2 regions of the Ralstonia insidiosa genome follow, and region 2 is predicted to be linked to the other one. Evidence: predicted binding sites of a transcription regulator. Region 2 holds the regulator's gene; the other holds the start of a gene.
The links. The regulator FNR, encoded in region 2, switches genes on or off when oxygen is low (the NO sensors DNR and NnrR bind a similar motif). The targets are predictions, from matches to a motif close to TTGATNNNNATCAA.
Positions count from the first base shown of each region.

Region 1: F7R11_RS23470 (PHA/PHB synthase family protein) is a predicted target of FNR. The motif match lies at 1,380-1,393, and genes of this name have one in related genera.

Region 1 covers NZ_VZPV01000003.1:274,868-278,280, reverse strand. The annotation lists gene F7R11_RS23470 (PHA/PHB synthase family protein) at 1-1,315, opposite strand, end outside; gene F7R11_RS23465 (thymidine phosphorylase family protein) at 1,559-3,133, opposite strand; gene F7R11_RS23460 (DUF1488 family protein) at 3,164-3,413, opposite strand, start outside.
Region 2 covers NZ_VZPV01000001.1:2,507,853-2,511,265, reverse strand. The annotation lists gene ccoG (cytochrome c oxidase accessory protein CcoG) at 1-758, shown strand, start outside; gene F7R11_RS11930 (FixH family protein) at 785-1,012, shown strand; gene F7R11_RS11925 (hypothetical protein) at 1,009-1,263, shown strand; gene fnr (fumarate/nitrate reduction transcriptional regulator Fnr) at 1,289-2,017, opposite strand; gene F7R11_RS11915 (sulfite exporter TauE/SafE family protein) at 2,196-2,939, shown strand.

The DNA of each region.
Region 1 (3,413 bases), on a different contig from region 2:
GGAACAGGCGCCGCAGGTACTGGCTGTGCATGCGCGCGGGCATGCGCGTGGCATCGGCGTTCCAGGCCATCAGGTCATTCATGGGCGCGCGATCGCCCAGCAGGTATTCGCCCACCACGCGAGACCACAGCAAGTCGTACGACCGCAGCATCTGGAAGGCGCCAGCCATCTGGCTTGCACGCAGATAGCCGGTCTGCGCCATCTGCGCTTCAAGCAGACTGACCTGCGCTTCGTCAATGAACAAGCCCAGTTCGCCCGGTTCACAAAAGTCTGTCTGTGCGGCAAAGAGCGTCATGGACGCCAGCCGCGCATCGCCATCGCGTGCCATGGCTGCTGCGGCGATGGCCAGCAGCGTGCCGCCCAGGCAGTAGCCGGTGGCATGCACGCGCTGATTCGGCACGATGGCATTGACCGCATCGAGCGCGGCAAAGACGCCGAGCTTGAGGTAATCATCCATGTCGAGATCGCGGTCCGCCTCGTCAGGGTTCTTCCAGGAGATGCAGAACACGGTGTGGCCCTGCTCCACCAGATAGCGGATCAGCGAGTTCTGCGGGGACAGATCCAGGATGTAGTACTTCATGATCCACGCCGGCACGATCAGGATGGGCTCGGCCTGGACCTTGGGCATGACAGACGTGATGGGGGTGTACTGGATCAGTTCCATCAGGCGATTACGCAGCACGACCTTGCCGGGCGTCACCGCCACGTCGCGCCCCACCACGAAACACTCGGTGCCAGCGGCCGGCGCACCGCTCATGGCGCGCTCCAGATCGTCAAGCGCATTGAGCGCGCCCCGCACGAGATTCGTACCGTGCTGCGCAACGGTCTGACGCAGGACGACAGGGTTCGTCGCCAGCTGGTTGCCCGGCGACATCATGTCGAGCCACTGCCGCGCGGCAAAGGCCACCACGTCTTCATGGTGCCTGGCGACACCCCACACGCCGCGCGTGGCTGCCTCCCACCATTGTTCGGTCAGCAGAAAGGATTGGTGCAGGACGTTGAACGGCCACAAGCGCCACTCGTCGGCCGCAAAGCGACGGTCGTGTGCCGGCGGCAGAACGCAAAGCCCCGCCTGCTGGGGGCCAGCTGCCATGCAGTTCTGGATGTAGCGCCCGAGCTGTTCGGCCTGGGTCAGCGCCAGGCGGCACAGGTCGAGCCGCTTGCCGGGCGATACCGCCAGATGCAGGGCCCAATCGAGCAACGCCAGTTGCATCGATACCAATGACAACGAATTCGACGTACGAGCAAGGGCGGCGTGAAACGGCGGATCAATCAGCTCGGCGGCTGGGGAAGACGGCACGGGGGCGGTGCGCATGGTCGGGGGCGTCAAACGGTTACAAATATGCAACCCATTAGATGCCAGCTGCCGCGGCAGGAACTTGATGCATCTCAAACCGAGACAAGAGTGCCGACTCTAGATGCCCGTCACAGACATGACATGCAGCCTGGCGGATTGCGTGAGCGATTTGCCTGCTCGGCAGGTAAGGATGCATGGTGCCCGTCGGCCACGCGCTTCAGGCTGCAAGGCTTGACGCAGCAGGAGACCACCGCCCATCGTTCAGTGCCCTTGCTGACAAGCCGGTAGTACAGGCGAGTACACGCCAGCATGCTCAATTGGGGTTAGAGATACCGCCGAGTGCATCCGCGCATAGGCTGAGGAATACTCCAGCTCGCCCGACGCCTGGGCGTGAATGGCAAAGAGCGGCTGCCCCGCCTGAACCTGATCATGCAACCTCGCGTGCATTTCCACACCGGCCACTTGGCGTACCGGTGCACCGGCAAGCTTGGCGATACGGGCGAGATGCCGGTTGTCGATCTCGGTCACGATGCCATCCTGCTCAGCAACAACATCGTGACGGAAGATCGCTTCGCCCGGTACGCGCAGCCCGCCTTGCGCTTCGCAGATCTCCTCGAACTTGCGCCACGCAGCGCCACTGTCAAGCAAGCCCGTCGCCAGTTGAAGCCCCGCACCCTGCTCTGCCGCCTCACAGAACTCCAGCAGCACCGCGGCCAGCAGCAATGACCGTTCCCGCAAGTCAAACGGTGCCGTTGGCGAGCGCTGCAGCACGGCCAGAACGTCTCGCGCTTCAAGCGCCGGGCCAATGCCACGCCCTACGGGTTGAGCGCCATCGGTACGCACGATCATGACATGCACGCCAAACGCTCGCGCTACGCGTTCGAGCAGCATGCGCAAACGCTCCAGATCCTGCAGGCGGCGCACCTTGGCCGTTGGCCCCACCGGCACGTCGATCAGCACGTGGGTCGACCCAGCCGCGATCTTCTTCGACAGGATGGAGGCCACCAGTTGGGCATCGCTGTCGACATCCAGCGCCCGCTCCACGCGGATCAGCACATCGTCTGCGGGGCTCAGGCTCAGCGCACCGCCCCACGCCAGTGAAGCCCCCACCCGATCAACGACGCGCCGCAACTCCGTGGCGCTCAACGCTACGCGGGTGAGGGTTTCCATCGTATCGGCGGTGCCGGCAGGCGAGGTGATCGCGCGTGAAGACGTCTTGGGCAGCAGCAAACCCGCCGCCGCCGCAATGGCCACTACGATTGGGCTCGTGCGGTTGCCGGGCAGGCCGCCCACGCAATGCTTGTCCGCCACGATGGCGCGGTCCCATTTGAGACGCTCACCCGTGTCGACCATGGCCTGCGTCAGGTCGATGGTCTCTTTGACGCTCATGCGCTCGCCGCCGCAAGCGCTCAGGAATGCTGCGATGTGGACATCGGCATAGCGCTCCTTGGCGATATCGCTCACGACGCTTGCCAGTTGGTGCGTATCCAGATGCGCCCCGTAAATCTTGGCGCGCACCGCCCGCAACGACTCCAGCGCGGGGGCGTGGCTGACCGTCACCACATCACCAGGCCTTGCCATCAGCGACTCGCCGGCACTGACGGACAGGCTGACCTCGCACATCTCCAGCAGCCCTGAACCGACCATATTGAGCGTGGCAATCAAGGACCGCTGACCAATCCGTACCTCTACCCGCGCCTGCGCGGTGAACCCTTCCGACCGGCAGATCGCACAGTCCGGATGCATATAGATGACATGCTCCTGCCAGGTGTCGATGCCCAGGGGCTTGAAGGTCAGCCGGTCCGGCAGCGCCGCTACCTCAGGCGGAACAAGCATGGCGATGGCTCGTAATCGGCTTAGCGGCGCTTAGAGGCGAAAGCGGAAGTGGCCGCTGTGCAGGGTGATCTGTTTGGACCCGGTCATCTCAAACATGGCCCGTGCAACGGCCTCGATATCGTTGCGGTGGCCGGAGAAAGCCTGCACGAGATCTTCTGAACGGCACGACCGCGCGCCAAAGTGGTCTTCGAGTGCTTCTGCGGTAATGGCATAGGTGGCGTTATTGCCATCCACCGAGGCGCCGCACAGCAACGTTGGGCCCGCCGCGCAGTAGATTGGC
Region 2 (3,413 bases):
GCTTCCAGAGCGTGATGGTCGACCCAGACACCTACGTCGTGACCTACGACACGCAACGCGGTGAGCCGCGCGGCAGCCGTTCGCGCAGTGCAGACTTCGCGGCGCAGGGGCTCGGTTCGTGCGTGGACTGCAGCATCTGCGTGCAGGTGTGCCCGACCGGCATCGACATCCGCCAGGGCTTGCAGTACGAGTGCATCGGCTGTGGAGCCTGCATTGATGCCTGCGATCAGGTGATGGACAAGATGCGCTACTCGCGCGGCCTGATCCGCTACACGTCCGAGCGTGCGATGCACGACCGGCTCACCCCGAAAGAGGCGCGGCGCCATCTGCTGCGTCCGCGCGTGCTGATCTATGCCAGCATCATGCTGGTGCTCATCACGGGTTTCATCGTTGCGCTGACGATGCGCCAGCCGCTCAAGGTGGATGTGATTCGCGATCGCGGTGCACTGGCGCGCGAGGTGGACGGCGGCAAGATCGAGAACGTCTATCGCCTGCAACTGATGAATGCTTCCGAGCAACCCATGCGCGTGACCATCACGGCGGAAGGACTGCCGCAACTGGACGTGCAGGGTGGTCGCGGTGAATCGACCACGCTTGAACTGGCACCCGCAGCCAACCGATTGTTGCCGATCCGCGTGCGTCGTCCGGCAGACGACGTGGGAGCCGGCTCGCACAAGATCCGCTTCGTGATCCAGGCAGACAGCGGTAGCGACAGCCTTGTGCTGCGCGAGCCATCGAGTTTCATCGTGCCGCGCTGATGCGGTTTTTAGAACAGGAGACACAGATGCAGGCAATGCAATCTTCCGCTCCGGCCAGGCCATGGTGGCGCGAGCCCTGGCCGTGGCTGCTGATGGCCGGCCCCTTCGTCGCCATGATCGGGTGCGGCGTCACCATCTGGTTGGCCGTGTCGCATCCGGATCCCGTCATTCATGACAACGTCGTGCGGCGCGGCCTGGTCGTCGAGAAGCCCGTCTCCGTGCCGGCCCATGCCGCCCACGGGGAGGTCCAATGAAACGCCGCCTGCTGATGTGGATTCTCTGGCCCGCGTTTCTATGCGCGGCGCTGGCCGAGCTGGTCGTGTTTGCGGTGGTGGACCCGGCGGATCTGCGCTTCTTCGGCGAGCAGATTGCCGTGTCGGCCGAGGCGGTCTACACGGTGTCGTTCTTCGTGTTCTGGTTGCTGTGCGGATTGTCGAGCGCGCTCACGCTGTATGTGTCGCCGGGCATCGGTAAGCTGGAGGCGCATGAGCATCCGCTCGTGTGAGCGGATGTCTTGGAGGGTGAGCGGTTTAGTTGGCTTGGCCGCTCATCACCTGGCGCAGGCCTGCCATGTCGATCAGCTTGACGTGGCGCTGGCGGATCTGGATCAGGCCGGCCTCAGCAAAACGAGAGAACAGGCGGCTCACGGTTTCGAGCTTCAGGCCCAGATAGCTGCCCAGTTCTTCGCGGCTCATGCGCAGCACGAACTCGGTCGACGAATACCCACGCTGGGCTGAGCGCTTGGACAGGTTGAGCAGGAAAGCAGCAAGGCGTTCTTCTGCGCGCATCGAGCCGAGCGTCAGCAGCATCTGGTGATCCTGCGAGATCTCCTTGCTCATGATGCGCAAGAACTGGTGCTGCAGAGAGGGCAGCCGGCGCGAGAGCTGTTGCAGTTGGTCGTAACGCACCACGCAGACTTCGGTATCTTCCAGCGCGGTGGCATCCGACACGTGGCACATGTCGCCAATGCCATCGAGCCCGACGATCTCGCCGGGCAAGTGAAACCCAGTGATCTGGTGGCGGCCGTCTTCCAGCGTCAGGTGCGTCTTGAGCGTGCCGAAGCGGATGCCGTACACGGCTTCGAGCGGTTCACCGAGGGCGTAGAGCGTCTGGCCTTTCTTGATGCGGATGCGCTCGGCAACCAACTCATCCATCTTGCGCACGTCTTCCGAATTCATGCCTACCGGCAGACAGATCTGGCCGAGTACGCAGGTGGAGCAACGGGAGGCTTGGTCGGTGAGTGCGATTCGTGTGAGCACAGGGGGCGAGTGAATTTCGAGTAAGTGAAATGAGAAATTCTTGTGATGCAACCGCGGCCTATTATAGCGGCGGCCATACTGATATCGGATTGTTCCGATAACGTGAATTGCGCGAAATGCACGGAATTCCCGTCAGCAAAACACTAACTTTGGCCCATATCAAAAGAGCGTCAAAAAGATGAATGTTGCTGCGCTCGTGAGCGTTTTTCTGATCGCATTGCTCGGTGGTGTGCATTGCCTGGCAATGTGCAGCGGCATCGCGTTGGCCGCTGAACGCGGGCAGGTGCCGGTGCGCATCGTTTCGCGTCGCAGGCTGGCGTTCGAGCAAACGGTCATGCATGCCGGGCGCATCAGCATGTACGCGGTGTTGGGGGCCATCATGGGTGCGCTCGGTGCCACGGTTTGGCGCCAGCAGTGGCTGCCAATTCAACGCGGATTGTTTGCATTTGCCAGTGCGTTGCTGCTGGCTTACGGTTTGTTGCTGATCGTGCGAACTACGGGCGATACATGGCGCAGTCCTTGGCTGGAACGCGTGCTTGGTTATTTTGCCGGCGCCCTGTCGAAAATGGGGGCGCGGTTGGGTGGAAACCTGCATCGCAGCCCACCATTGGTGCGGCGCTATGTCACGGGCTTGGCATGGGGGCTTGTGCCGTGCGGAATGGTTTATGGGGCATTGGCTGTTGCGTTGTTGGCGGGCAACGCATCGTCGGGGGCGGTTGTGATGCTGGCGTTTGGCGCGGGCACGCTGCCGAATCTGCTGATGATGTCTGGTCTGGCCGGCTGGTTGCGAGGGTTGTCTCGCCGGAAATGGGCGCGCGGCGCGGCGGGCGCTGCTATCACTGGCTTTGGCGTTTGGGGGCTGGTGTGCGCCGCGTGGCTGCCGGAGATGCTCAATGCACATGGCTTCTGCCTGGTGCTGTAGCCGTTGGAAGCGCCTGCGGACCAGCATCCGGCCAAGGGTGGGGCACTAAGACATCTTCCCGGTTGCGGCACCGCAGGAAATTGCCCTACAATCAACCACAATTCGATTCGCCCACCGCGCAAATCAACAATCCCAAGCGCGGCGTCAAGCGACGCCATCCAGCGCGAAAGCCACAAAAAAGGCCGCCCTGGACAGTCGATTCGGTCGGGATGCCAGATTCGTTGGCAGCCGACCGGTGCAGTATCCGTCCCCATGGCGGCGGAAAAATTTGCCCTTGTGGTGCCTGACCGGCACCGGATCAACTCGCTCCTCCGGCCCTTTTTGCGGGCACAGCCACTGCGTTTCGGTGCAAGGCCCAATTGGTCCAATTGGCTCTCGCGCGCCGGGCCCGGGCGGGCAACAGCATTCAGACATGCCGCGTGCGTCGCGGCGGGACGACAAACCTCAAGCGTGACGGCGACCTGCCGGACGCGA